DNA from 2 places in the Streptomyces sp. NBC_00683 genome. Region 1 is predicted to be linked to the other one. Evidence: riboswitches for the same ligand, from Rfam matches in the RefSeq annotation. Region 1 holds a riboswitch; the other holds the start of a gene.
The links. A riboswitch is a leader RNA that binds a small molecule or an ion and turns the genes downstream of it on or off. The one in region 1 is predicted to bind cyclic di-AMP.

Region 1 (12,617 bases):
ACGCCGCACGCCGCGTGCCCGAGCCCGTCGCGGCGCGCACCCGATTCCACGGCCGGAACCCTCCGTCCACGGCCGCGCGCCGCGTCTCTCAGTCCACGGCCATGGGGCGCCGGGCCACCCCGAGCACGCAGGGTGAGGACGGCAGCTGCACACCCCGTTCCGGGATCCGCAGCCTGCGGTACGTCCCCAGCTCGAAGCCGGCTGCCTCGATCGCCGCAAGGGTGTCCCGCGCCGTGTGACAGCCACCGAAGAGCAGCGGCCAGACGGTGCGGTCCACCGCGCGCTGGGCGGTCGCCAGCGCCCGTCCGGACGCCAGCGTGTGCTCGAAGAAGCGCAGTTCACCGCCCGGCCGCAGCACCCGTTTGATCTCACCGAGGGCCCGGGGCAGGTCCCGGACGGTGCACAGGACGAGCGAGGCCACGGCCGCGTCGAAGGCCTCGCTCTTGACCGGCAGGGCCTCGGCCGTGCCCGGCACCACATCGACCGGGACCTCCGCACGCAGGCCGGCGCCGGCCGCCAGCTGGCGCAGGCTGCGCTCGGGTTCGATCGCCACCACCTCGGAGACGGCCCCGGGATAGTGCGCGAAGTTGAGGCCGTTGCCCGCGCCGATCTCGATGACCCGGCCCGAGAGCCCGGACAGGAGCTCCTCGCGGTGGGCGGCGATGCCGCCCTTCAGATCGGCGGTCACGCTCATCCGGGCGTAGAACCGGGCGAAGACCGGGTGGTGCACCGCGTCCCGTGGAATCTTCGTGCTGCGCAGGTGCGTGACGGACCTCGGCATGACGGGCCTCCTCGAGGGCAGGTACGGCTACCTCGATTCTCCCCCGTGCGGGCCCGCTCAGCCGTTCAACGGCCGTACCCGTCACCGCCGAGCTCCGGTGCCAGCCAACTCGCGGCCCGCGCACGGAAGTCGGCCGGAGGCAGCGATCCCGCCCCGGCCGGGACCGCGCCGAGCAGCGGGGCGCCCGCCGCGACCGGAAGGTCGTCGAGATTGCAGCGGGCGGCGAGATCCGGTTCGAGCGGCATGCTGCCCACCACCACGCCCAGGCACTCGATGCCGCGCGCCCGAAGCGCCTCGGCCGTGAGCGCGGTGGCGTTCAGGGTTCCCAGGCCCGCGGGTGTCACGATCAGCACGGGCGCCGCCATCAGGCGTGCGGCGTCCGCCAGAGTGGCACCCTCGTCGTCGAACCGGACCAGCAGTCCGCCCGCACCCTCGACGAGCACCAGATCGTGCTCCGTCGCCAGTTTCTGGGCGGCCTCGGCCACTTCGTACGGGCGTACGGGCGCCATGCCGGCGCGGCGCGCGGCCGTCGCCGGGGCCAGCGGCTCCGGGAAACGTGCCAGTTCGACCGCAGTCACATGGGCGCCCGCCAGCCGTGCCACCTCCGCGGCGTCCCCGGGCTCGCCGGGGGCCAGCCCGGTCTGGGCCGGCTTGAGCACCGCGACCCGGCGGCCCCGGAAGGCCGCGGCCACCGCGGCTGTCACGACCGTCTTGCCGATCTCCGTGCCCGTACCCGACACCACCAGAATCGTCATGTCACCCTTCCCGCGCTGCCGCGCACACGGCCCGGCAGATCCGTGCCACATCGTCGTCGCCCGTCACATAGGGCGGCATGGTGTACACGAGGTCGCGGAACGGCCGCAGCCAGACGCCCTCGCGGACCGCGGCACGCGTCGCGGCCGCCATGTCCACCTCGTGATCGAGCTGTACCACTCCGATCGCGCCCAGCACCCGTACGTCCAGGACCCCCGGCAGCCCGGAGGCCTCCGCGAGGCCGTCGCGCAGTCCCGCGCCGATCCGCTTCACCTCCTGCTCCCAGTCCTGGCCCAGCAGCAGGTCGATGGACGCGGAGGCGACCGCCGTGGCGAGCGGGTTGCCCATGAACGTCGGCCCGTGCGCCAGCACCGGCACGTCCCCGCTCGAGATGCCCTCCGCCACCCGTGAGGTGCACAGCGTCGCGGCCAGCGTCAGATAGCCGCCGGTCAGAGCCTTGCCGACACACATGACATCGGGGGAGACCCCGGCGTGCCCGGCTGCGAACAACTGCCCCGTGCGGCCGAATCCCGTCGCGATCTCGTCGAACACGAGCAGTACGTCGTTCTCGTCGCACGCCTCGCGGAGCACCCGCAGGTACGCGGGCGAGTGGAACCGCATCCCGCCGGCACCCTGCACCACCGGTTCCACGATCACCGCGGCCAGTTCATCGGCGTGGTCCGCGACGGTCTCCCGCAGATGACGCACGTAGGCCTCGTCCGGCTCGGCGTCGAAGCCGTCCGGCGGAGCGTCCGCGAAGATCTGGCGCGGGAGGGCCCCCGACCACAGTTCGTGCATCCCGCCCTCGGGATCGCACACCGACATCGGCTGCCAGGTGTCCCCGTGATAGCCCCCGCGCCATGTCAGCAGCCGGTGTTTGGCGGGCCGGCCGGCCGAGCGCCAGTACTGCAGGCACATCTTCACCGCGACCTCGACCGAGACCGATCCGGAGTCGGCGAGGAAGACGTGCCGCAGCGGCTCCGGAGTGATCTCCACCAGCCGGGTGGCCAGCCGGACGGCGGGCTCGTGGGTGAGCCCGCCGAACATCACATGGCTCATCCGGTCCAGCTGGCCGCGTGCGGCCTCGTTGAGAACCGGATGGTTGTAGCCGTGTACCGCCGACCACCAGGAGGACATACCGTCCACCAGCTCGCGGTGCCCCTCAGCGGGCTCCGCGAGCCGGAGCCGTACACCTGACGCGGACTCCACGACCAGCGGCTCCTGACGGCCCGGCATCGGGCCGTAGGGATGCCAGACGTGGGCACGGTCCAGGGCTCGCAGCCGGCTGGGCGTGAGCGGTTCAGGCATTGGGCGCGAGGTCCGTACCGGCACCGCGGCGGCGGACCGCCACCAGATCCGTTCGCGCCGCCGGGACCTCGGCGTCGTCCGCGGCCGCCTCGGGGGCGTCACCGCAGGGTGCACAGCCGCCGTCGTGCGAACCGCAGCCGCCGCCCGCCTGGACGCGGTGCTCGGGAAGGGTCGTCGTGCCCGCCCCCTCCACCTCGAAACCGGCGTCCGCGATCATGTCGAGGTCGGTCTGGCCGGACTGGCCCTCACTGGTCAGGTAGTCACCCAGGAAGATCGAGTTGACCAGGTTCAGGGCGAGCGGCTGCATCGAGCGCAGATGGACCTCGCGTCCGCCCGCGAGACGTACCTCCACGTCCGGGCAGACGAACCGGACCATCGCCAGAATGCGCAGGCACCGCTGAGGGGTGAGGTGCCAGTCCTTGGCGAGCGGGGTCCCCTCCATCGGAATCAGGAAGTTCACCGGCACCGAGTCCGGGTTGAGCTCGCGCAGCGAGAAGACGACGTCCACCAGGTCGGCGTCGGTCTCGCCCATGCCCGCGATCAGCCCGGAGCACGCCGAAAGGCCGGCGGCCTGGGCCTGCTGCACGGTATCCACCCGGTCGGCGTACGTGTGGGTCGTCGTGATGTCGCCGTACGTACCCTCCGAGGTGTTGAGGTTGTGGTTGTACGCATCGGCGCCCGCGGACCTGAGACGGTCCGCCTGGCCCTCGGACAGCAGACCGAGGCAGGCGCACACCTCGACGTCCTCGTGCTGCTCCTTGATGGCCTCGATGGTCTTCGACACCCGGTCGACGTCCCGGTCCGTCGGTCCGCGGCCGCTCGCCACCAGGCACACGCGCTTCGCGCCACCGGCCACTCCGGCGGTCGCGGCCTTCGTCGCCTCGTCCGGCTTGAGCCAGGTGTACTTGAGGATCTCCGCCTTGGATCCCAGCCGCTGCGAGCAGTACGAGCAGTCCTCGGGGCAGAGCCCGGACTTGAGGTTGACCAGATAGTTCAGTTTCACGCGTCGCCCGAACCACTGGCGGCGCACCTTTCCGGCCGCGGCCACCACGTCGAGCAGTTCGTCGTCGGAGGTCGCCAGTACGGCGAGCGCTTCTTCACGGGTCGGCAGTTCGCGCCGCAGCCCCTTGTCCACCAGCGTGTTCAGCAGGTCCATGGACCTGATCCTTACGTACGGCACGGCCTCCGGCCAAGGAGGAACCGGACAGGAGAGGCGGCCAAGGGTGTGTGTATTGCCACATCCTGACCTGCTGCGCACCGGGCTAGGGTCTGTGAGCTGCCTACAAAAGGGACCCTCCCATGCCCTTCGCCCCGTTCGACTGGATCGATGACGAGGCCCGTCGCCGTGCCGCCGCCGGACTCGTCCGGACCCTGCGCCCCCGGCCGGCCGAAGCGGAACTGCTGGACCTCGCGAGCAACGACTACCTCGGCCTCACCCGGCACCCCGAAGTCACCGCTGCGGCGGCGGACGCGGCCCGGCGCTGGGGCGCCGGCGCCACGGGCTCACGGCTGGTCACCGGGTCCACCGCGCTGCACGCCGAACTCGAACGCGAGCTCGCGGACTTCTGCGGGTTCGAAGCCGCCCTGGTGCTCTCGTCCGGGTATGCGGCCAACCTCGCCGCCCTCACCGCACTCACCGGACACGGCTCGCTGATCGTGTCCGACGCGGGCAACCACGCCTCGATCGTCGACGGGTGCAGGCTCTCGCGGGCCGCCACGGCGGTCGTGCCGCACGCGGACCCCGACGCCGTGCGCAAAGCGCTCCAGGCGCACGACGGACGTGCGCTGACCGTCTCGGACTCCGTCTTCTCGGTGGACGGCGATGCCGCGCCGCTGGCGGAGCTCGCCGATGTCTGCCGCGCCGAGGGCGCGGCACTGCTCGTGGACGACGCGCACGGCCTGGGCGTGCTGGGCGAGGGCGGACGCGGAGCGCTCGCCGCCGCCGGGCTGGCGGGCGGCGAAGGCATCGTCGCCACGCTCACCCTCTCCAAATCCCTGGGCAGCCAGGGCGGTGCGGTCCTCGGCCCCGCCCGGGTCATCGACCATCTGGTCAACACGGCCCGTACGTTCATCTTCGACACCGGTCTCGCGCCGGCGGCGGCAGGAGCGGCCCTGGGCGCTCTCCGGCTGCTCCGCCGCGAACCGGAACGGGCGGACAGGGCCCGCGAGGTCGCCCTCGACCTCTACGGGCGGCTGACCGCGGCAGGTCTGACAGCGGTACGCCCCGACGCGGCGGTCGTCTCCGTCCGCGCGCCGTCCGCGGAGGCGGCGGTGCGCTGGGCGGCGGACTGCCGCACGGCCGGACTCGCGGTCGGGTGCTTCCGGCCGCCGTCGGTGCCGGACGGGATCTCCAGGCTGCGGCTGACCGCACGGGCGGACCTGAGCCGTGAGCAGATCGCGACCGCGGTGGCCACGATCGTGGCATCGGCACCCTCGCAGGTCAGCTGACCCGGCGGTCACCCAGCCCGGCGACGAAGGAGGTCCAGGCCGTCGCCGAGAAGCGCAGCGGCGGCAGGTCCACGTCCTTGGAGTCGCGTACGGCGAGATGCTCGTCGCCGAGCCGGGCTGCTTCCACGCAGTTGTTCATCCCGGTGCTGCGGCTGCTGCGGCGCCACCGCAGTTGGTGCTGTTCGAGACGGTGTGCGAGACGGTCGGACATCGTGCCCCCCTCGGGCAGTCTGTAGGTCCGGTCAATCGCCGCGGCTGACTGCGGCGATGAGGTCCAGCGATCGCTCCGGCGACAGTGCGTGAGCCTGCATCGTGCGGAAGGCCGAGCTGTACGCCTCAAGGTCTTCTCTCCGCTCCAGATAGAGACTACTCGTCAAATGGTCAAGAACGACCACATCCAGATCAGAAATGTTCGGAAAGGAGAAGATAACGAAAGGCCCCGTGAGGCCGATGTAGCTGCCGGCCTCGAACGGCAGTAACTGCAGTTGCACGTGGGGTAGTTGAGCTGCATGTGTCAGATGGTCGAGCTGTTCCCTCATCACCTGGGGGCCGCCGACTCCGCGCCGCAGCACGGCTTCGTCGAGCACGACGCTCAACTGCAGCGGGCGCTGCGCGTACAGCACCCCCTGGCGGGCGAGCCGGACCTCGACCAGGGAGTCCAGCTGTCCGGGCGGCAGTCCGTCCAGCGAGGACCGGGTCACCGCCCGTGCGTAGTCCGCGGTCTGGAGCAGCCCCGGGACCACCGAGGTCTCCAGTGTGCGGGCGGCTCCGGCCTGGGACTCCAGGCTGATGAAGTCGCGGTACTGGGGCGGGATGAGGCCCCGGTAGGCGTGCCACCACCCGGTGCCCCCGCCGCCCGCCGAGCCCGCGAGCGCCTCCAGGAGGGACCGGAGGTGGACGTCGTCCACGTCGTAGGCGTCCAGCAACCGGGTCACATCGCCGGGAGTCACTCCGCTGGCACCCGTCTCGATCCGGCTCACCTTCGACTGGTGCCAGCCCAGCAGACGGGCTGCCTCCCGGCTCGTCAGTCCCGTGGTGTGGCGCAGACTCCGCAGCTCCTCCCCGAGCTTGCGTCGGCGTACCGCTGGGCCGTGCCGCATGCCGGCCTCCTTCCGCTCGGCGGGGAGCCGGCCCGTACCGGGTTCGGCTCGGAAGGGGGCCAGTGTTGCGCCCGTATACGGCTTCCGGGGCAGAGTTCACCGTATTGGGCGACAGATATATGCATATCTTGATGGATTGCCGTTACAGAGGGCGGCATCAGTGGCAATCTGGCGCGAAGCACAATCCAGGCCGATCGCAGGTCGGTCAGGGCGGGAAAGGGACGGCGTCGCCATGGCAGACCATCAAGAAGCAACCGTCACTCTGCCGAGCGACCCGGTCTCGGTCTCCAGGGCCCGGAGGTACGTGGCCGGCGTTCTCGCCGGCTGGGGCCTCCCCGACGGGACCGACGCCGCCGACACGATCCGGCTGATCGTCTCGGAGCTCGCCACCAACGCCGTCCAGCACACCTTCGGGCAGTCGCCCACCTTCACGGTGGATCTCCGCCTCGACCGGGACGTCGAGCTGTATCTGGGAGTGACGGACAGTCACCCCCGCTGGCCCCAACGGCTGCCCGCCGCCGTCCAGCAGGACAACGGGCGCGGGATGGTGATCATCAGGGCCCTCGCCAAGGAATGCGGCGGCCGGCTGAGCGTCAGCCCCACCCCGGACGGTGGCAAGACCGTGTCGATCGCCCTTCCCTGGGTCGTGCCCGCCCAGGCCTGACGTCACCGCGCCCCCGTGGCGCGGCCGAAGCCGCTGCGCAGCAGAGCCCTGAGTGTCGCCGCCGCGGCCGTCGACCGGTCGCCGCGGTGCACCACGGAGATCGTCCGGCGGAAGGCGGAGGGTTCGAGGCGCCGCACGGCGAGCGGTGTCGGGGACATCGAAGCGACCATCTCGGGCACGACGGCCACGCCGACACCCGCACTGACCAGTGCGCACACCAGCGCGTAACCGGGGGACTCGCACACCACGGCAGGAGTGGCCCCCGCGTCGGCCAGCGCACGCTCCACCCCCTGCCGGGGTGGATGCGCCGGTGCGCTGCTGATCAGCGGACGGCCCGCCAGCTCGGCCACCGGGAGCCGGCCGCTGCCCTCGGACAGCGCCTGCCCCACGGCCGTGATCAGTACGAGCTCCTCGACCAGCAGAGGCTCGGCGGACACCCCGGAGGGCAGCGGATCGGCGACAGCCGGTTCGTACGCATGGGTCAGCGCCAGATCCACGTCGCCCGCGGCCACGGCTGCCACCCCGCCGGGCGGCTCGTAGTCCGTCACGGTGAGTTCCACGTCCGGGTGGGCACGCCGGAACGCACTGAGCACCGGCGGCAGCAGGTGGATCCCGGCCGTGGTGAACGTCCCGACCCGCAGCCGTCCTCCCGACAGCCCCGCGAGCCGGGCCAGCTCGTGCCGTGCCTGGTCCATCTCGTCCAAGACCCGTCGGGCACGCCCGGCCAGCAGCTCGCCGGCAGCCGTCAGGCGCGCCCCGCGATGGTGGCGAACCAGAAGCGCGGCGCCGGCCTCCCGCTCCAGTTTCGCGAGCTGCTGGGACAGGGCGGGCGCGGTGTAACCGAGCCTCGCGGCCGCCTTCGTGATCGAACCGGCCTCGGCGACCGCCACCAGTGCGGCCAGCCGCGTCGGATCGTACATAAAGCATTCCTTTTGGCAGACCCAGAAGATTGCAAGTACACGCTAAAGGGCCGTCCGGGTCAGGGTGTACCCATGGACGCACAACTGCTCGCTTTCATCCCGGTCGCCGCGGGAATGGTCGCCCTGCCCGGCGCGGACTTCACCGTGGTCGTACGCAACGCCCTCGCTTCGCGCCGGTCCGGCATGGCCGCGGCACTGGGTGTCGCCGGGGGACTGCTCGTGCACACCGCGCTGGCCGTCGCCGGACTCGCGGCGGTGCTGGTGGCGATGCCCGTCCTGTTCCGCACCGTGCAGCTGCTCGGTGGTGCCTATGTGCTCTACCTGGGGGTGAGCGCCCTGTACGCGCTCAGGCGGCGGACCGCGGCGGGCGCCTCCGCTGCGGAGGAGGCGCCCGCCGCGAAGCTGGGGCCGGTACGGGCACTGCGTCAGGGCTTCCTGACGAACGCCCTGAACCCGAAGGCGCCTGTGCTCTTCCTGAGCCTGCTGCCCCAGTTCGTCCCCGAGGGGCAGCCGCCGCTTCCCAGGACCCTGCTGCTGGCGGCCGTGGTCGTGGTGCTGGCGCTCCTCTGGTTCCCGGCCGTGGCCCTGCTGGTGGACCGCCTCGGCCGTTGGCTGCGCCGGCCGCGTACCGCCCGCGCGATCGAGGGCGGCAGCGGCGCGGCTCTCACCGCGCTGGGGCTCGTGCTGGTGACCGGGCCGCTGCTGCACTGACTCGGCGGGGCGGCCCCCGGCGGGACCGGCAGGAGCGGCTGACGGCGGTGTCAGCCGGGGCCGCCGTCAGCGGACCCGCCCGTACCAGATGCTCTTCGACCAGATCCGTTCCAGCCGGACCACCGCCCCGGTCTTCGGCGAGTGCCAGATCTTGCCGCCGCCGGCGTAGATGCCCACGTGGTAGACACTCCGGCCCGCGTGGAAGAAGACCAGGTCGCCGCGGCGCCGTTGCGACGAGGAGATGTGACGGGTCTTGTTGTACTGCTGCTGGGCCGTGCGGGGGAGCTTCTTGCCCGCCTTCTTGAACGAGTAGAGCGTGAGGCCCGAACAGTCGAAGCGGTGGGGGCCGCTGGCGCCGTACCTGTAGGGCGAACCCTTCTTCGAGGCGGCGATGTCGAGCGCCCTCGTCGAATGGGCAGCGGCCTCGGCCTCGTTGACGAGGCCGGGGGCGAGCATGGTGGTGCCTACGGCGAATGTGAGAACCGAGGCCGTACCGACCCGGGCGAAAAGAGACGGGACATGAACCTGCGCAGTCATGCGCAACCCTTCGTCAGCCGCCTGTGAAGGATGACCTGTCGGGTTCGGGCTGGCGAAGTTGCCCGGCCGCACTTGGCGGCTTCACCCCGAGGGTCGAAGGGATATCCCGTCGACCCGTTGTGCTCGGGTCCTCCACTCCTGCCGATCCACTTCTGTCGACCAGGCATCCGGGCAGCGGCAGGACTCGGCGTCCGCCCGGACCGCCCCGCCGCGGTGGCGGGGGCTTGTCGTCCCAGGGATCTTTACTCACGGACCGCCGGATTTCCGCTGTGAAGGTCGTTTTGTGAGAGTCATCACGACTGATCTGTTCGGGTGGACGGGGTGGGACCGAAGCTGAGGCGACGCTGCGTGACCGGCCTCGTACCAGCAGCGGAACGGTGAATTCCACTCAGTGTCCGCGCGGGATGCGCAAGTTGAGCTGTCCCCCGTGAGGGGGATGCTCTACGCCGAACGAGCGAGGAAAATTGATCTGCGCATCGGGCGTGTCCGGCCTCGGGGGACATCGGCACGGCCGTTGACACGACAACTGTTCGAAGACCCCGGCGGGCTCGCGGCGGCCGAGGAACCAAGGCTCGGGTGTGCGACGGTGACGGCACTGCCGCGTTCGAGGACACCTACAGCCGTGCCAGCCCGTGGGCGTCGGCCCAGGTGCTGATCGCCGCGGCCAGTTCCGCGGGGCGGTCCTCCGGGGAGTGGTGGCCGGCCAGGCCGTGGCGGGAGACCTCCAGACCCGCGATGTTCTCCTCGCACCAGGCGACGGCCCCCTGGTCGGTCATCGCGCCGGGGCCGGGTTCGAAAGCGGCGAGCAGCTTGGGGACTTCGGGACTGGCGGCCAGCCAGGCGTCGTAGCGCTCGATGCGGGCCACGACATCGGCGGGCTCGGAGTCCAGCGGCATCATGCGCGTCCACGCCAGGATCGGGCGTCGGCTGTGCGGGGTCGGGAAGGGGCGGCGGTAGACCTCGAGATCGGCGGGGTCCATCGGGGTGGCGAGCGTGTCCGGGAACCTCTCGATGAACAGTGAGTTCTCCAGGATCATCTCCTCGCCCACCCCGGGGGTGCGCAGGAGAGTGAACAACTCCCGCCCTGCCGACGGGAATTCGTTGCCGACCAGCGGCTTGATGATCGTCTCGGTGAAGGCGAGGCCGCGCACGCTGCCCGGGAGGCGGGCCGCGCGGTCGAAGGCGAGCGCGCCGCCCCAGTCGTGGCCGACGATGACGGCCTCGGCAAGGCCGAGGGCGTCGAACCAGGCGTCGAGATAGCGTGCGTGGTCGTCGAAGGAGTAGGCGAGGTCGGGTTTGCCGGAGTCGCCCATGCCGATGAGGTCGGGGGCCAGGAGGCGGCGGCCGGGCGCTGCCACGCCCGGCAGGATGTTCCGCCACAGGTGGGAGGAGGTGGGGTTGCCGTGGAGGAAGACGAACGGCAGCCCGTCGGGGTCGCCGGACTCGCGGTAGTGGAGGGTGGAATCGAGGACGGGAAGGGTGGGCATCGCGGTGTCACTTCGCTTTCTGTAAGGGAGATTCAGAGGTTGAGGCTCAGGACGCGGTCGACGGCCATCTCGACGACGACCAGGTCCGGTGGGGCGGGCGGTGCCGTGCGGTAGCGGACGGTGTAGCGGCGAACGGCCTCGGCCAGGCGCGCGGGATCGTCGGTGACGGCGGCCCGGCCTTCGAGAGTGAGCCAGCGGAAGCCGTCCGCCTGGCAGAGCGCGACACGCGCCGCCGCGCCGCCTGCCGCCACGTTCCGGGTCTTGCGGGCTCCCGCCCGGGTGGTCACCCGGACCAGGCCGGTGGGCGCGTCGAAGGTGAAGCGGACAGGCGTGACGTGCGGGGTGCCGTCGGGACGGAGGGTGGTCAGCGTGGCCGTATGGGGAAGAGCGAGGAACGCCCCTGCGGCGGCCGGTAGTCCGACAGTCGCCCGGCTCACTTCTTCTTCACGCCCTCGTTCCAGATCAGCTTGGCGATGTTCGGTCTCACGGCATCGGTGATGACACCCATGGCCGTACGGACGTACCGTCGCTCCTCCAGCTCGCGCAGCATGCTTGCGGCGAGGTCGGCACGGGCGGTGAAGACGCCGTCGGCGCTCGTCCCGGCGGTGTGGAAATCGGTGACGGTGGGGTGCTCGAAGAGGCCCGAGGGGCGGACGAGCGTCCAGTCGAGGTTCGTTCGGCGGATCGCGGCTTCCATGCGGCGCATGTCCTCGTGAAGGGTGCGGCCGAGGCGTCGGTTGACCAGCGGGTCGAGCACAAGGTTGAAGAAGTGCGCGCCGGAGGGCCGCCAGTCGGGGTCGGCGATGCTGGAGCTGACGGTGAGCAGCCGTTTGATGCCGTGGCGGGCCATGGCCCGGGTGATGGCCGTGGCGCTCGCCGAGTACGTGGTGATGGTCTCCTTGGAGAATTGCGTGCCCAGCGCGGAGAGGACGGCGTCCGTCCCGTCGACCGCGGCGTCGACGGCTTCCGGGTCGGTGGCGTCGGCGACCGCCACGGTGAGGCCCGGCCGTGTGCGGAGGGAACCCGGGCGGCGGGTCACGGCGACGACCTCGTGGCCGATCGCGAGGGCCTGCTCGGTGAGGTGGCGACCTGTCGGTCCGTTGGCGCCGAAGACTGCGATACGCATGGTGTGGGCCATCCCTTGGTGTGGCTTCCGGAACGCCCTTGACTGTGCCGACCGCGAAACGCAGGCTCAACGCTGATGAATAACGCCGCCCCTGCCTCCGCCCGCCCCCGGGGCCGCCCCCGCGGTAACCCGCCGACCCGCGAGTCGATCGTCTCGGCGGCTCGTACGCTGTTCCTGGAGCGCGGCTACCGGCTCACCACCCTGCGCGCGGTGGCCGGGGCCGCCGGGGTCGACCCGGCGCTGATCGCGTACCACTTCGGCTCGAAGAAGGGCCTGTTCGCAGACGTGATGCAGTTCCAGTGCGCCAACGCACTGGCGGTGGACGACGTCCTCGGCGGCGACCCGGCCACCCTCCCCGACCGCCTGATCGACGCCGTGACGGACCTGTGGGAGGACGCCGACTTCCGGCAGCTCACCACCCGGGGTGAGGAGGCGGCCGAGGTGATCCGCGAATACCTGGAACGCGAGTTGCTGGCCCGGCTTGTTGAATTTCTCGGCGGGCGGGACGCGACCGCCCGCGCCACGGCCGTGGTGACGATTCTCGGCGGCCTCATCTACACGCGCTACCTCAACCCGCTCCCCACCCCCGCGGCACTCACCCCGTCAGAGACCCGCCACGTCCTTGCGCCGGCGCTGCGCGCCGCGCTGGCCCCGAGGCCGCGCACCGCGGCGACCGGAGCGGACCGTCGGGGCGCGCGGGTCTCCGGGGGAGGCGCCGTGAAGCGGCGTCAGGACGGCGGCCCGGCAGCGGAGCCGCACTGAGGGGCGGTCAACTCGTCGAT
Region 2 (15,418 bases), 3.5 Mb from region 1:
CGCGTCGGTGACGGCAGGGACCTTCTTCGTACGGGTGGTGATGTCGCCGTTCGCACACCCCCTGTTCACGGTGCTCACGGGCATCGGCTTCGGGGTCGCGGCGGTGGCCGGGCGGCACCACCGGGTGCGCCGGATCCTGCTGCCGGTCCTCGGCCTGCTCCTCGCCATGGGCATGCACGCCCTGTGGAACGGCTCGTCGGCCTTCGGCCCCTACGGCTTCTACGCGGTGTACGGGGTGTTCATGGTGCCGGCCTTCGGCCTGGTGACCTGGCTGGCCATCTGGACGCGCCAACGCGAACTGCGCACCCTGGCCACCGAGCTGCCCGTCTACGCTGCGGCCGGCTGGCTGACTCCGGCCGAACCGCTGTCGCTCGCCTCGATGCGGGCCAGGGGCATGGCCCGCGACATGGCACGGCACTGGCACGGAACCTCCGACCGGGCCCGGGGCAAGGCCGCAGCACAGGCGGTCGCGGAGTACGAGGGGTTCGCGACCTCCCTGGCGGTGCTGCGCCGCAGAGCCCGCCGCGACACACCCGGTCCGGACTTCGCCGAGCGCGAGCAGGAGCTGCTGCACCACCTGTGGCAGCGCCGGGAGGTCGCCGGCCCGGCCCTGACGTACGCGGCCCATGCGACGGGCCGGTTCCGCGCCCTGCGCGGCACGGCCCCCATGGGCCCGGCCGCGGTCCCGTCCCCCCGCAGGTTCCCGCAGCCGGCCCCGTACCCGCAGCAGCCCGCTCCGTATCCGCAGCAGCAACTCCCCGCGCCGCACCGGCACTACGGCGGGTACAACCCGTATCTGCACGACGGTCACCAGCAGGACAGCCGCCCACCCGCCTAGCCGGGAGGGGGAGGTGTCAGGCGGATGCTTCGGTGAGGTCCGCCAGGTCCTTGTCGGTCAGCCGCAGGTCTGCCACCGCCACCAGTGCGGGCAGCTGCCCGACCGTGCGGGCGGACGCGATCGGCGCGGCGACGGTCGGCCGGGCGGCCAGCCAGGCCAGCGCGACCGTGGCGATCTCCGCGTCGTGCTCCTGGGCCACCCTGTCGAGCACGGCGAGCACCTTGCGGCCGCGTTCCGACTCCAGGTGCCTGGCCGCGCCGTCGGCCCGGGCGCTCTCGACCGTTGTGCCGGGCCGGTACTTCCCGGTGAGGAAGCCGGAGGCCAGCGCGAAGTACGGGACGGCGGCGAGGCCCGCCTCGGCTGCCGTGTCCTGGAGCTCGCCCTCGTAGGTGTCGCGCGAGACGAGGTTGTAGTGCGGCTGCAGCGCGACATAGCGGGCGAGGCCCTCGCGCTCGGAGAATTCCAGGGAGGCCCGGAGCCGCTCGGGGCTGATGTTGGAGGCGGCGATCTCACGCACCTTGCCGTCCTTCACCAACTGGTCGAGCGCGGTGACGATCTCCTCCACGGGGACGGTCTCGTCGTCGAAGTGCGTGTAGTAGAGGTCGATGTGGTCGGTGCCGAGCCGGCGCAGCGAGGCTTCGGCGGCGCCCTTGATGGTCGCGCCGGCGAGCCCCTTGAACTCGGGGTGGGCGCCGACCTTGGTGGCGACGACGATGTCGGAGCGGTTGGAGCGCGACGCCAGCCACTTGCCGACGAGCGTCTCCGACTCGCCGCCCTCGTTGCCCGGGGCCCAGGCGGAGTACGAGTCGGCCGTGTCGATGAAGTTGCCGCCGGCCGCGGCGTACGCGTCCAGGACGGCGAAGGACCCGTCCTCATCGGCCGTCCAGCCGAAGACATTGCCGCCGAGAGCGAGCGGGAAGACCTGGAGGCCCGAGGAACCGAGTGTGCGGAGTGAAGTCATACCTGGAACAAACCAGTCCCCTCAGGCGACTATTCCGACGGATGCGGACCGCGGGCAGACCGGCAGCCCTGACGTCGGGGGGGGGTGCGCCAGGGCCGCCGGGGTTCAGGGGGCGTCGTCCGCCGGGGTTCGGATGGGCCGTCCGCCTGCGCGAACGCTCGGCGCAGGAACGGCGAGGGCTCGACGGCAGCACCGCGGAGCACCGGCGAGGGCTCGGCGGAAGCGCCGCGGAGCCCTCGGACCGGGAGACCTCAGATCGAGAGACCCTTGCTGCGCAGCCAGCTCATCGGGTCGATGCCCGAGCCGTCCGCGGTGTGGACCTCCAGGTGGAGGTGAGGGCCGGTCACATTGCCGGTGGCGCCGACGCGGCCGATGGTCTCACCGGTGGTGACCCGCTGGCCGGCGGTGACGTCCATCGAGGACTGGTGGCTGTACGAGATCTCCGTACCGTCGTCGAGCTCGATGACGGTGTGGTACCCGTACGAACCCGACCAGCCCGCCGACTTCACCGTGCCGCTGTGCACGGCCTTGATCGGGGTGCCGGTCGGCGCCGCGAAGTCGAGACCGGTGTGGTAGCCGGAGGACCACATCGAACCGGCCTGGCCGAAGGTCGAGGTGATCGTGTACGAGGAGGTCGGGAGGGCGTAGCTGGCGGCGAGCTTGGCGAGGCGCTCGGCCTCTGCCTTCTTCTTCGCCGCGAGTTCCGCCGCCTTCTTCTCCGCGGCGGCCTTCGCCTCGGCCTCGCTCTGCTGCTTCGCGGCTGCGGCCGCGGCCGCTTCGGCCGCTGCCTTCTCCTCCGCGGCCTTGGCCTCGGCCTCGGCTCCGGCCTGCTGCTGCTCGGCCTGCTGGAGGATGCGGGCGCGCAGCGCCTCACCGGCGTTGCTCGTGCCCTGCTCGGCCTCGGCGGCCGTGATGCCGGCGGTGGTGAGCGGGGAGGACGCGGCGACCGTGCCGTTGTCCGCCGCGTCGTCCGACATGAACGCGCTCACGCCGGGCAGGGACTTGGCGTCGGGGAGGTTGTCCGCGATGGAATCGGGAAGAGAAATAGAGACCGGCGGCTTGCTCTGCGCAGTGGCCATGCCACCCGCGCCGACGGCCGCGATGACGCCGACACCGAGGACGGTGGAGCTACGGGCGAGGCCGCGCTGCTTGGCTACACGGTGCCTGCCGCGTACGGGACGGATGGACTCCTCGGTGGGGTTCCATTCCTCCCATGTCCTGCCCTCGTCACCGAAGCTGTCGGACCTGAAGGGTGACGGGGCCTCGGGGGCAGGCTGATTGGACGCCACGTGGGCGCACTCCTTTCCTTCCTTCTCGCCTACCGGGTTAGCTGACGGGTTCGGAGCAGGAAGGTCTCCTACGGGCATCTCCGTCTCTTACGAGACACAGGTGCCCGATTCACCCCATGTAGGTGGTTCCCCGGTTTCCTTGCGGAATTCGGCGCTCGCGCACGGTGCCGCCTCTTGCGACGACTGGGACAACCGCGCTGCGTTATCGAACGTTAATAGACACCCGGGTCCGATTCCAAGCTGTTCCCGTTGATCATTCACGGCTCCGGCGTGGACTTTCAGGGGATTAACGGTCCGAAACGGGCGAGTTGAGTATTCCCGGTCGGGGTACCAATTTCTGACGTTGCGTCAAATGTTATGCGGAGCGGTGCCCTTCGACTACACACCGTGGCAACCACTCATCCATCGCCCCGCCCCACGATCTTCACAGTCGTCCGCCGCTCCGGCTGCCCCCGGGCGGGCCGGCCGACCGCGAGCAGCGCCATGTCGTCCACGGCACGGCCCTTCGTGTGCAGCCGTACGTCGTCGGTGAGCGCCGAGAGCAGTTCCTCGGGCCCCGGGAAGATCCGGCCGCGCAGCCGGGCCGCCGGGTCGTAGAAGACCCCGTCCGCGTCCCGCGCCTCGGAGAGGCCGTCCGTGAACGCCAGGAGCGTCGCCCCGGCAGGCAGTTCCCACTCGTCCGACCGGTCCGGCCACGCCCCCAGGCCCATCCCGATCGGCAGCGCCGGCACGGTCGGCGCCAGCACCTCGAGCGCCCCGTCCGCGTGCAGCAGGATCGGCTCGGGGTGACCGCGGTTGACGATCCGCAACCTCCCCGAGCCCGCCGGAATCTCGGCGAGCACGGCGGTGACGAACCCCTCCATCGAGTCGAGCCCGCCGCGCCGGGTCCCTTCCCGCGCCAGCGCCCGCTCCAGCCGCTGCGCCACACCCTCCAGCGACAGCTCCTGCTCGGCGGCCTCCCTGAACGCCCCGATCACCACGGCCACCGCCTCCACGGCGGCCAGCCCCTTGCCCCGTACGTCCCCGACGACCAGCCGCACCCCGTGCGGGGTGTCCGCGACGGCGAACAGGTCACCGCCGACGAACTCGTCCGCCTGCGCCGCCTCGTACCGCGCCGCGACCAGTAGCCCGCCGATCCGGTCGTCCGGCGTCGGGAGCACGGCGCGCATCGCGGTCTCCGCGATGACCCGGGCCGAGGCCAGCTGCTCGTTGCTGCGCCGGACGACGCCGTTGATGACGAGGGCCAGCACGGAAACGGTGACCAGGGTGAACAGCTCGGTGACCGGGGCGACGTCCGAGATCGTGTCGTCGTACAACCGGATGGCCAGGACCGTCAGGATCGCGGCCACGGCCGTACGGATCGTGCTAGCCAGCGAGAAGAACGGCGCGGCGATCAGCGGGGCCGCCGCGAACAGGGGGATCGCACTGACCTCGGGCGGCGTATTGAGGTCGAAGACCACCCCGGCCGCGATCATCAGTGCGGGCAGCAGACGTACGAACTGCCGGGTGCGGGCACCTCCAGCAGCTACGCCGCGCCGCCTCTCCCGCTTCCCCACCTGTGCACTCCTGCCCGGTCCGCCCACGGCTGCGGACGGTACCGCGCTCCAACCAGGCTGGCCGGAGCCGCGCCGTGCGGCGACTCGTCGTCGGCCAAAGGGAGGAGCGCCGAGCGCCGCGCCCCGATGGTCAGTCGGAGAGCCTGCGCTGCGCGTAGATCGTCAGTGCATCCCGTACGAAGACGGCGGTGCCGTCTCCGTACCGATCGTAGTTCTTCCCGAAGCGGGGATCGGCGACGTACATCTCGCCGAGGCCGATCACGTACGACCGGGTGGCCGTCGCGGTCACCGACAGCCACTCGCAGTGCCGCCGCGCGATGTCCTGCACCTGCTCGCTGCCCGGGTCCATGCCCGCGGCCCTGGCCTGCCCGTAGTCACGGGCGACGGCCTCGTGCGCGGCCCGGAAACTGTCGCGCTCCGCCCGGCTCAGCGATCGCCACCACCGGTCGCCCTTCTCGTACGCGTCCCGCCCCCAGCGCTCGGTGACCTCCTGCTCGTACACCGTGTGATCGAAGCCGTCGAACACTTCCTCGGCCATGAGCTCTCTTCCCTCCTCGGTCTTGTGGAGAGTGGTCCGCACCGAGGCGATCTGCCGCCCGATGCGCTCCCGCTCCTGCTCCAGCAGTCGCAGATGGGCCCGGAGCGCCACCGACGTGTCCCGCTGCCCCTCGAGTACGTCCTTGATGGCGGGCAGCGAGAGACCCAGCTCCCGCAGCAGCAGAATGCGCTGCAGCCGGACGAGGGCGTCCTGGTCGTAGTAGCGGTAGCCGTTGGACCCGATCCGGCTCGGCGCGAGGAGACCGAGATCTCCGTAGTGCCGGAGCGTGCGGCTCGTGGTGCCGGCCTTTCTGGCGATTTCCTGGATGGACCACTCCATGCCGAGAACGCTAGATCTTTACGTTGCGTCAAGGTCAAGCACGGCAGCCGTGGCGGACGTCGGCATACGACAGAGGCCCGGATCCTCGAAAGGATCCGGGCCTCTGTCTTTCAGTAGCGGGGACAGGATTTGAACCTGCGACCTCTGGGTTATGAGCCCAGCGAGCTACCGAGCTGCTCCACCCCGCGTCGTTGTGAGTGCAACACTACGCCATCCGGGACGAGGTCCTGACCATTTACCTCCGCGACCCCCCGCTACCCGCTCCGGCACCGCCCGGATCGCCGGTGCCCGCGGCCCCCGCGGAGCATCCGTCCGCATCGGCGGCAGGGTGCGTATGCCCCCGTAGGCACGGGCGGGCCGGAGTGCGCGGCTCCGTCAGCGGCGGGACGCTGGAGCTATCAGTCCTGCGGTGTCCGCTTCCGCCGGCTACCGAAGTTGCCGGAGCGCCGGCGCAAACCCGCACCGAAGGCCGGCACAGGCGGACCGGGTGCGGCACACGCTTCGGCAAGGAGACGGTCATGGACGGCACCACACTCGAAACGATGCGGACCGAACTGCGCGGCCCCGTCATCGGCCCGGACGACCCGGAGTACACACGGTCCCGCACGATCTACAACGCCATGATCGACCGGAGACCGGCGGCCGTGGTCCGGTGCCACGACACGGCGGACGTCATGGCAGCCGTCGACTTCGTACGCACGCACGGCCTCGAGGTGGCGGTGATGGGCGGCGGACACAGCGGACCCGGTCTCTGCCTCGTCGACGACGCCGTCACGATCGACCTGTCGCCGATGCGCGGCGTGCGCGTCGACCCGGCCACCCAGACCGCGCAGGTCGACGGCGGGGCGAAGCTGGGCGACCTCGACCACGCCGCCCACGCGTTCGGCCTCGGCACCCCCGCGGGCATCATGTCCACCACGGGTGTCGGGGGCCTCACCCTCGGCGGCGGACACGGCTACCTCACCCGCAAGTACGGCCTCACGGCGGACAATCTGGTGTCCGCCGACGTCGTCCTGGCCGACGGCGGCTTCGTCACGACGAACGCGAGCGAGAACGCCGACCTCTTCTGGGCGCTGCGCGGCGGCGGCGGGAACTTCGGCATCGTGACGTCGTTCGACTTCGAGCTGCACCCCGTGGACACCGTGGGTGTCGGCATCACCGTGTGGCCGCTGGACCTCCTCCCCGACGTCATGCGCTGGTACCGCGAGTTCCTGCCGCAGGCGCCCGACGATCTGTACGGCTTCTTCGCGTCGATGACCGTCCCGCCCGCGCCCCCGTTCCCGGAGGAGCTCCACGGCCAGAAGGTGTGCGGTGTCGTCTGGTCCTCGACGGCGGACCCGGACGCCCTGGGCGAGACCCTCGCGGTCGTGAACGAACCGGGCAAACCCGCCTTCCACTTCACGGCGCCGATGCCCTACCCGGCGCTGCAGGCCATGTTCGACGAGCTGATCCCCACGGGCCTCCAGTGGTACTGGCGCGGCGCCTTCTTCGACCGGATCACGGACGACGCCGTCGACGTGCACGCCAGGTACGCGGAGGCACTCCCCACCGGTCTGTCGACCATGCACCTCTACCCCGTCGACGGGGCCGCGGGCCGTGTCGGGGCCGACGACACGGCATGGGCCTACCGCGACGCCGTATGGTCCGGCGTCATCGCAGGCATCGACCCCGACCCGGACAACGCGGAGGCGCTGCGGCAGTGGGCCGTGGACTACTGGGACGCGCTGCACCCGCATTCCATGGGCGGCGCGTACGTGAACTTCATCGGCGCGGGCGAGTCCCCGGACCGGGTCCGGGCCACCTACCGCGGCCATTACGACAGGCTCGCGGAGGTCAAGCAGGCCTACGACCCGCACAACCTCTTCCACGCAAACCAGAACATCGAGCCCAACCCGGGTCACTGACCCTCACGCCGACCACGGCAATACAGAGGGAAAGCCGTGCTCCGAGGGTTACAGTCTGCATGCACCGCATGATGATCCGGCCGCCCCCGGAGCGGCGCGACACCGGAAGCGGCACATCGTCGTCGTACCGGTCGGGACCAGTCCGGCATCACACCATCGGCTCGGTCACGGGGCTCTCACCGCACACCTACGTACAGGACACTCCATGACCGACATGCCCGCACGCACCACGCAGCGGCACTCCAACGGCTCGGCCGCGGACACGGGCGCGCAGCTCGCCGCCCCGGGCGCGGCTGCCCCCCTTCCCTCTCCGCAGTACGCGGGCCTGTTCATCGAGCCCGATCTGCCGCCGCTCCTCGACGAACCCGAGTGAGCGACGGGCCGGAGCGGTCCGAGGAACCGGACGAGAAGCGGGCCCGGTGAGGAACAGGGCCGGCTGATCGACAGGCACGTGAGCAAGGGGTCCGAGTGACCGGCCGGACCGCATGGTCGTTGGAGGACCATGCGCATCCGAATCGCCGTCGTCGCCCTCGGAGCGGCCCTCCTGCTCGCCGCGTACCTCTCGAACATCCCGTCCGAGGCCGAGACCGAAGCGGCCTGTCAGCGTGCCCTCGACAACACGTCGACCGCCACCCTCCGGCCCGACATCTGCCTGGACGTGTCCGCCGACACCTACCGGACCTTCCTCCTGATGTACGCGCTGCGGGCGGAAGGCCTCGACTAGGGCCTGCCCACGCGCGCCGCCAGGAAGTCCTCCCACGTCCGCGTGCCCGTATCGGCCCCTTCGAGGGACAGGTTGTCGCCGGCACGGTAGGCGCGGCCGGCCTTGCCGGGCATCCGGACCGGCACCGTCATCCGGCGCCTGCCCCGCGCCCGGAGGTACCCGCGGATCAGGCCGGACATGTCGTACACCGTGGGCCCGGTCAGGTCGGGCACCCGGCCGGCCGGAGCACCGAGCGCCAGTTCCACGAGCCGGGCGGCCACGTCGCGCGGATCGACGGGCTGGAGCCTGAGCCCGCCGGGGACGGGAACCACGGGCAGCATTCCCATCTTCTGCACGACGGTCAGGGTCAGGTCGTGGAACTGGGCGGCACGCAGCACCGTCCACGGCAGACCGGAACCGGTCACGGCCCGCTCCGCTTCCAGCTGTGCCCTGAGATAGCCCAGCGGTACCCGGTCCGCGCCGACGACCGAGATGTGCACGAGATGCCGCACCCCGGCACGCGAGGCGGCCCGCACCAGATTCCGGGTCGCCTCGTCGTCGCCCTTGGGGCCGCCCGCGAGGTGCAGGACGATCTCGACGCCGTCCACCGCGGACTCGACACCCTCGTTCCCGAGCAGGTCACCGGTCACGTACGCGATGCCCTCGTCCGCGGACTCGTGACGGTGCCGGCTGAGCACCCGTACCTCACGGCCGGCCTGCCGCAGCAGCGGCACGACGAGCCGTCCCAGCGTGCCCGTACCGCCGGTGACCAGGATGGGTGATGTCATGATCTCTCCAATCTCGGGTGCGGCCGGGAAGCCGTCCTCCCGGTCACATCGGCTCTGTTCCGTGGGTCTACCGCTATGACCCGCCGCGAGGAAGGAATGTGACAGGTGGACGAGCGCGAATGGCTGACGGAGCGTTTCGAGGAACACAGGCCCCGGCTGCGGGCGGTGGCCTACCGGATGCTCGGGTCGGTGAGCGAGGCCGACGACGCCGTGCAGGACGCCTGGATCCGCGTCGGGCGCGCCGACACGCACAGCGTGGAGAACCTCGGCGCGTGGCTGACCACGGTGGTCGCGCGGGTGTGCCTGAACATGCTGCGCTCACGCGATCACCGGCGTGAGGACCCGCTGGACGTGCACGTGCCCGACCCCGTCATCAGCCCCGTGTCCGGGGGCGACCCCGAACAGCAGACGCTGCTGGCCGACTCGGTCGGGCTGGCGCTGCTGGTCGTCCTCGAAACGCTGGCACCGGCCGAACGGCTCGCGTTCGTGCTGCACGACATGTTCGCCGTGCCGTTCACGGAGATCGCCCCGATGATCGACCGGTCGCCCGCCGCGACCCGTCAGCTCGCGAGCCGCGCACGGCGCCGGGTGCAGGGGCGGGCGCCGGTACCTGACCCCGATCTCGCGCGCCAGCGCCGGATCGTCGACGCCTTCTTCGCCGCCGCCCGCGACGGCGACTTCGACGGGCTCGTCGCCGTGCTGGACCCCGAGGTCGTCCTGCGGTCCGACGGCGGAGGCGCCCAGGCCCGCCACACGGCCGTCCTCACCGGGGCACACACCGTGGCCTCGCAGGCGCTCACCTTCGGACAGCTGTCCCCGTTCGCCCGGCCCGCACTGGTCAACGGAGCGGCAGGGGTCGTGGTCGCCGCGCACGGGAAGCCGCTGTCGGTCATGGGCTTCACCGTCACGGACGGCCGGATCGCCGCCATCGACGTACTGTCCGACCCGGAACGGCTGCGCGCCCTCGACCTGACGGTCCTGGACGACTGACGGGAACGGCAGGGCGCCCCGCTCGTGGCGGGGCACCCGGTGGCCGGGCGTCAGCTGCCCTGCTGCTGCTTCCACTCCGCCTGGGCCTCGTTGAGCCGCTCGGCCAGGGAGCCCAGGAACTCCTCGGCGCTCATCTTGCCGAGCAGCACCTTCTGGAAGTTCGGCTCGCTGTCCGCCTTGGACAGGGTGTTCCAGTCGGGCAGGTAGTACGGGAGCTGGACGATCTTCGTGTCGCCGGAGAACAGCGCCTCGGCGCCGAGCTTCGTGGTCTCGGACGTGTCGATCCAGGGGTCCCCGGCGGCTTCCTCGTTGGCGGGTATCAGGCCGGCCGACTCGCTGAACTTGGAGTTCGCCGCGTGGGAGGCGGCGTACTCGATGAACTTCCAGGCCGCCGCCTTGTTCTCGGACGACTTGAACAGGCCCAGGCCGGAGACCGGGTTGGAGACCATCACCCGGGTTCCGTCGGCCAATTCGGGCTGCGGGATGCCGCGGAACTTGTCGGCGCCCAGCGTGCTCACGTGGTCCTGGTAGGAGCCCAGGTTGTGGTTGAGCATGCCGATGTCACCGGAGTCGAACTGGGCGACCATCTTGGTGAAGTCGTTGTTGAGGTCGGCCGCGGGAGTGGCCTTCTTGTACAGGCCGACGTACTTCTCCAGCGCCGCGACGTTCTTCGGGTCGTCGACCGTGGTCTTCTCCCCGGCCGCGTCCCAGAAGGACTCGATGCCGGACTGCCCGTACATCGCGTCCAGCGCCTGGGCGATGGAGCCGGGGCCGCCACGGATCGTGTACCCGAAGACGTTCTTCTTCTTGTCCGTCAGTTTCGCGGCGGCCTTGTAGAACTCGTCCCAGGTGCCGGGTTCGCCCAGGCCCGCCTTCTTGAACAGGTCGGTGCGGTAGTAGAGGACGCCGTTGGTGGCGGAGATCGGCACCGTGTACATCGCGTCCCGGCCGCCGGCGGCCTTCACGTTCTCGATCATCGCCTCGTTGAGCTTGCCGCTGAGGCTGCTCTTCCCGAACCGCTCGTCCAGCGGCTCCAGCGCGTCCTGCGCCGCGATGCCGGCGACCATCGCCGCCCCCACACCGCCGACGTCGGGCAGACCGCCGCCCTGGATGGCGGTGTCGTACTTGGACTGCGCCTCGGTGGAGGCAAGGCCCACGTACTCCACGTCGAGCCCCGGGTTGGCCTTCTCGAAGTCGGCGATGATCTCCTTCCAGACCGCCGTACGGACCCCTCCGTTCTCGTCCCAGAAGACGATGTGCCCGGTGCCCTTGCCTTCGCTTCCCGTCGCTCCGGTCATTCCGCTGCCGTCGTCACCGCAGGCAGTGGCGGTCAGGGCCAGGGCGGAAACCAGGGAGATCGCGGAGGCGAGGCGGCGGCTGCGGTGCTTGCTCATGGGTCGGCTCTCTTCTCTGAGTGCTCACTGTCAGGGATCCCCGGGGCGAGCGGGTCACCGCGGGCCGAAGCCGTGCGGGACGCGCTCGGGGCGCCGTCGGGGGAATCGGAGGGCGGTCTGTCAGCCCTGCACGGCGGGCAACGTCCGCGTCGCGCAGGACCGCGCCGGTCTGCCCGAACCGGCCGGAACCTTCGGCGCCTGCTCGCGGCGCAGTCGTCCGGTGCGGGAGGGGGCCGGGTGCGGGCCTGTCTGCATGGCGGGTCTCAGATCTCTTGTATCGCGTCTCATATATGACATACGAAGAACAACGCGATGAAGGTAAGTCGGCCCGATGCCCCCGTCAATGCACTGGACAAAAGAAGTTCCCGCAGGCCTCGCGCTCGCAAAGGAGGGCCAGTTGCGTACGCCACCGACGCTGCCGCTCGCCCAGGGCGCCGGGAAAGACGAAGCGCCCCGACCGGCCGAAGCCGATCGGGGCGCTGCGCAGCAGACCGGCAGGCCGTGCGGGAATGGCTACTTGAGGTAGACGAGGCCGTCGGTGGTGACGGTCGGGCGACCGCTCGTGCCGACGACGACGATCTTGATCGTGTGCTTGGCGGTCGTGGTCCAGGTCTTGGTCCAGATCGCGTCGCGGTACTTGGTGGTGGAGGACTTCAGGTCGACGGTGGCGGTCTTGACGCCGTCGACGTAGACGTACGCCTGGCCGGAGGTGGAGGCGCGGGAGACCACCCAGGCCGCCGACTTGCCGGTGAAGGTCCAGGTCAGGCTCGCGTTCCTGGTGGCGCTGGAGTAGGACCTGCCGCCGAGGTAGCTGGTGGAGGACTTGGTCGCCCAGGTGCCGGACCTGGCTGCGGAGGACTCCTGCAGGATCACCGGGGTGCCCGTGGCGGAGGCGGTGGCGGTGTTTCCGGCTCGGTCGTAGGCCGTCATGCGCCAGGCGGTGGCCACTGCGGACTTCGCGGTGTGGGCGGCGCTGTAGGTGGTCGGGCCGTACGTCCTGGCCACGGGGGCGGTCAGCCGGACCTCCTTCAGCGCGGCGCCGTCGGTCGCCTTCCAGCTCAGGGTGAGCGGGACGGCGGTGGTGCTGACGGCGCCGGTGCGCAGGGAGAGGGAGGGCTTGGTGGTGAAGGCGGGGACGGTGGTGTCCGCGACGACGGTCGCGGCCGCTGTCGTGGCGGTCGTGCCGGACTGGTGGACCGCGCGGACGGTGACCTTGTGGCTGCCCACGGCGAGGGTCGCCTTGGCGGAGGTCGCGGTACCGGCCGCGGTGGCCGCCACCTTTCCGTCGACGAGCAGCTCGAACTTCGAGATCAGCGAAGCCGGTGTGGTGGCCGACCAGTTCACGGTGACCGCGGCCTTGGCGTAGTACGTCGTCCCGGACAGAACCGAACCGGCGACGGACTTGATCGCCAGACCCGTGACCGGGCCGGCCGCCCAGGAGCGGACGGTGCCGAGCTGGGCGTAGAAGGCGTTGCCGGGGCACTGGGTGTTGTAGCCGTCCCGGTGACCGTGGATGACCGGGAAGGTCAACTGGTCGCCCTTGGCCCAGGACTTGCCGAAGTAGTTGAGGCCGCTGTCGCCCGCGGTGAGTGTCGTCGTACCGGCGGGGTTCACGCCGTACTGGCCGAGCTTCCACGCCGCGATACGGGCCACCGAGGCCATCGCGGCCTGCGGCGGAGCGGCATCGGTGTAGGTGCCGAGTACGGAGATACCGGTCGTCTCGGCGTTGAATCCGTAGGCGTGCGCGCCCATCACGGGCCTGTCGATGCCGCCCTTGCGGCCCTCGTAGATCTGGCCGCACTTGTCGACGAGGAAGTTGTATCCGAGGTCTTTCCAGCCGAGCTGCTTCACGTGGTAGGCGTAGATGCCGCGCACGACCGCCGGACCCTGCTCACAGGTGTAGGTGTTGGACTCGGCGGTGTGGTGCACCACCACAGCCTTGACCTTCTCACCGGGCAGATAGCCCGGCTCCTCCGGGCTGATCGACTCGTCCGCACCCCAGCCGGCGCGGGAGGTGACCGGCGGCTGCGGCGCGGTGGACGGCGGCGCGGGCGGCACCGACACCGTCGGCGTGGGGCTCACGGTTTCGGAAGCCGAGACGGACGGCGACGGTGAGCCGCTGGGCGTTTCCGACGCGGCCGGCGGCTCGCTCACGGAAGGTTCGGCGGGCGGCTCGCTGCTCGCCGGAGCCGAGGGCTCCGTCGGGCTCTGCGTCGGCTCACCGGGGTCCGACGGCGAGTCGGTGGGCAAGGGCTCATCGGTCTCCTCGACGGCGAACGCCGCGGGCTCGATGCCCGTGACCTTGCCGCTGCCGGGGTCGACCATGTCCAGACGCAGGCCCGCGGGGAGCTCCGAAGTCGACCCGCCCGAACGCACACGGGCCTCGACACCGTTGGAGGGGCCCACCCATGCCGGCTCGGTGCCGCCGCGTGCAGCACCGTTCTCGCCCTGACCGCTGTCGCCGTCAAGGCGCAGCCAGCGCGACCATTGCCCCGACCCGACCGACCGCGTACGCACCTCCACCGCGCCGGGGACGTGCGCTGCCGGATCGGTCCACGTCACCCCCAGCATGCTGAACGGCTCCGCGTCCCGCTGCGCCAGGGAGGCGGACCGGCCGTCGCCGCTCGTCGCCAACTGCTCCGTGTTGGCACGGGCCTTGACGGGGCCCGGGCTTCCGTCCGGCTGGACACCGTCGCCCGTGCTGCCGGTGACTCCTTGGAAGACAAGCACTCCGGCCAGCCCCGCAACGGCCGTAGCCGCCGTCACCCATATCCGACGCCGCTTCACGCAGCCCCACCCCCCGACTCTCCCCAGACCCCATCGATCTTCACAACCCGGCCCCTCGAGACCCGAGCCGGATGGAACCTACCGGTAGCGGACCACATCGAGCTTTAGCTGTGAGTGGGACATTGATGTCATCTCGGTAGATGTACGCAGATTCACCCCATGGTGAGGGGAGGCCAATTCGCCGATGACGGGAACTTTCAGGGCAATCCAACATCGAAAATATGAGCAAGATCACTCGATTGCCGCCAGGTGTCGGCCGTCGATCCAGCAACCACTTGCCGCAGTCGTGGCTCCCCTCCTCCTCACCGTGTTCGCCACAGCACCGCAGATGCGGTGCCTCTGTGAAGACACAGGAGAAGAGGAAGACGTGACAGTGCGTCGACCCGCGCGAAGACGTGGCCGGCTCTTGCCCGGCGTGGATGAGAGGTCGAGAAAAACGAAGCGTCCCGACCGGCCGAAGCCGATCGGGACGCCGAGCAGCAGGTCAGGGGGTTTCCCCTTCCCCGCACCAGGTAGGCCGTGTGGGACTCGAACCCACAACCAACGGATTAAAAGTCCGCTGCTCTGACCAATTGAGCTAACGGCCCCTGAGCGATCACCCCCCGAGCATAGCCCGCCCGGGCCCGGCAGCCGATCGGGTATCGGGTGCCGGGCCCTGTCGCGCCGGGGCCTGGGGAATCATCCTTCCGTTTCGTCCTCGATCGCGGCCTTGTGGTCGGGATCGGACTGTTTGAGGAACCAGTGGCGGGCCGACGCCAGCCACCAGGTGGCCGCGAAGCCGAGCACCACCAGGACGGCCAGCGGGGCGTAGTTGAAGGTCTCCCAGGTGACGGGGGACACCTGGGGCAGCATGAACAGCACCGTGATCACGGCGACCCAGGCCACCGCGACGATGCCGATGGGGCGGGACCAGCGGCCCAGGTGCCAGGGGCCCGGGGTGAAGTCGTCGCCGCGCAGCAGGCGGAGCAGGGTCGGGATGACGTAGGCGATGTAGAGGCCGATGACCGCGATGGACGTCACGGCGGCGTACGCGGTGACGTTGATCAGGTACGGGAGCCCGAGCGCCAGGGCGCCGAGCGCCGCCAGCCAGACCGCCGCGACAGGGGTGCGGGTTCGAGGGCTGACCGTGTGCCAGACACGGGAGAAGGGCAGGGCGCCGTCGCGCGAGAAGGCGTAGATCATGCGGCTGTTGGCGGTGACCGAGGCCATGCCGCAGAACAGCTGGGCGCCGATGACGACGAGCAGCAGGAGTTTGCCCGTGGTGGCTCCGAGCGCGTCCAGGAGGATCTGGGCGGGCGGGGCGCCTGTCGGGGAGCTCAGGGCGCCGTCGT

Region 2: linked by a shared signal. The riboswitch ahead of OG257_RS18440 (M23 family metallopeptidase) and the one ahead of OG257_RS33145 (C40 family peptidase) in region 1 are both predicted to bind cyclic di-AMP.

What each region holds. Positions count from the first base shown of each region.
Region 1 covers NZ_CP109013.1:7,598,133-7,610,749, forward strand. Annotated here, with positions in the region: gene OG257_RS33095 (class I SAM-dependent methyltransferase) at 89-781, opposite strand; gene bioD (dethiobiotin synthase) at 847-1,536, opposite strand; gene OG257_RS33105 (adenosylmethionine--8-amino-7-oxononanoate transaminase) at 1,538-2,842, opposite strand; gene bioB (biotin synthase BioB) at 2,835-3,998, opposite strand; gene OG257_RS33115 (8-amino-7-oxononanoate synthase) at 4,142-5,290, shown strand; gene OG257_RS33120 (DUF397 domain-containing protein) at 5,283-5,501, opposite strand; gene OG257_RS33125 (helix-turn-helix domain-containing protein) at 5,533-6,390, opposite strand; gene OG257_RS33130 (ATP-binding protein) at 6,623-7,054, shown strand; gene OG257_RS33135 (LysR family transcriptional regulator) at 7,057-7,974, opposite strand; gene OG257_RS33140 (LysE family translocator) at 8,047-8,685, shown strand; gene OG257_RS33145 (C40 family peptidase) at 8,752-9,222, opposite strand; cyclic di-AMP (ydaO/yuaA leader) riboswitch at 9,226-9,398, opposite strand; gene OG257_RS33150 (haloalkane dehalogenase) at 9,837-10,745, opposite strand; gene OG257_RS33155 (pyridoxamine 5'-phosphate oxidase family protein) at 10,742-11,146, opposite strand; gene OG257_RS33160 (NAD(P)-dependent oxidoreductase) at 11,143-11,835, opposite strand; gene OG257_RS33165 (TetR/AcrR family transcriptional regulator) at 11,911-12,597, shown strand; gene OG257_RS33170 (hypothetical protein) at 12,605-12,617, opposite strand, start outside.
Region 2 covers NZ_CP109013.1:4,118,809-4,134,226, forward strand. Annotated here, with positions in the region: gene OG257_RS18430 (PrsW family intramembrane metalloprotease) at 1-838, shown strand, start outside; gene OG257_RS18435 (aldo/keto reductase) at 855-1,799, opposite strand; gene OG257_RS18440 (M23 family metallopeptidase) at 2,051-3,088, opposite strand; cyclic di-AMP (ydaO/yuaA leader) riboswitch at 3,100-3,252, opposite strand; gene OG257_RS18445 (PP2C family protein-serine/threonine phosphatase) at 3,487-4,644, opposite strand; gene OG257_RS18450 (MerR family transcriptional regulator) at 4,775-5,521, opposite strand; tRNA gene OG257_RS18455 (tRNA-Met) at 5,636-5,709, opposite strand; gene OG257_RS18460 (FAD-binding oxidoreductase) at 6,040-7,425, shown strand; gene OG257_RS18465 (hypothetical protein) at 7,631-7,798, shown strand; gene OG257_RS18470 (hypothetical protein) at 7,928-8,149, shown strand; gene OG257_RS18475 (SDR family oxidoreductase) at 8,146-8,916, opposite strand; gene sigJ (RNA polymerase sigma factor SigJ) at 9,022-9,906, shown strand; gene OG257_RS18485 (ABC transporter substrate-binding protein) at 9,957-11,300, opposite strand; gene OG257_RS18490 (N-acetylmuramoyl-L-alanine amidase) at 11,814-13,871, opposite strand; tRNA gene OG257_RS18495 (tRNA-Lys) at 14,601-14,674, opposite strand; gene OG257_RS18500 (amino acid permease) at 14,766-15,418, opposite strand, start outside.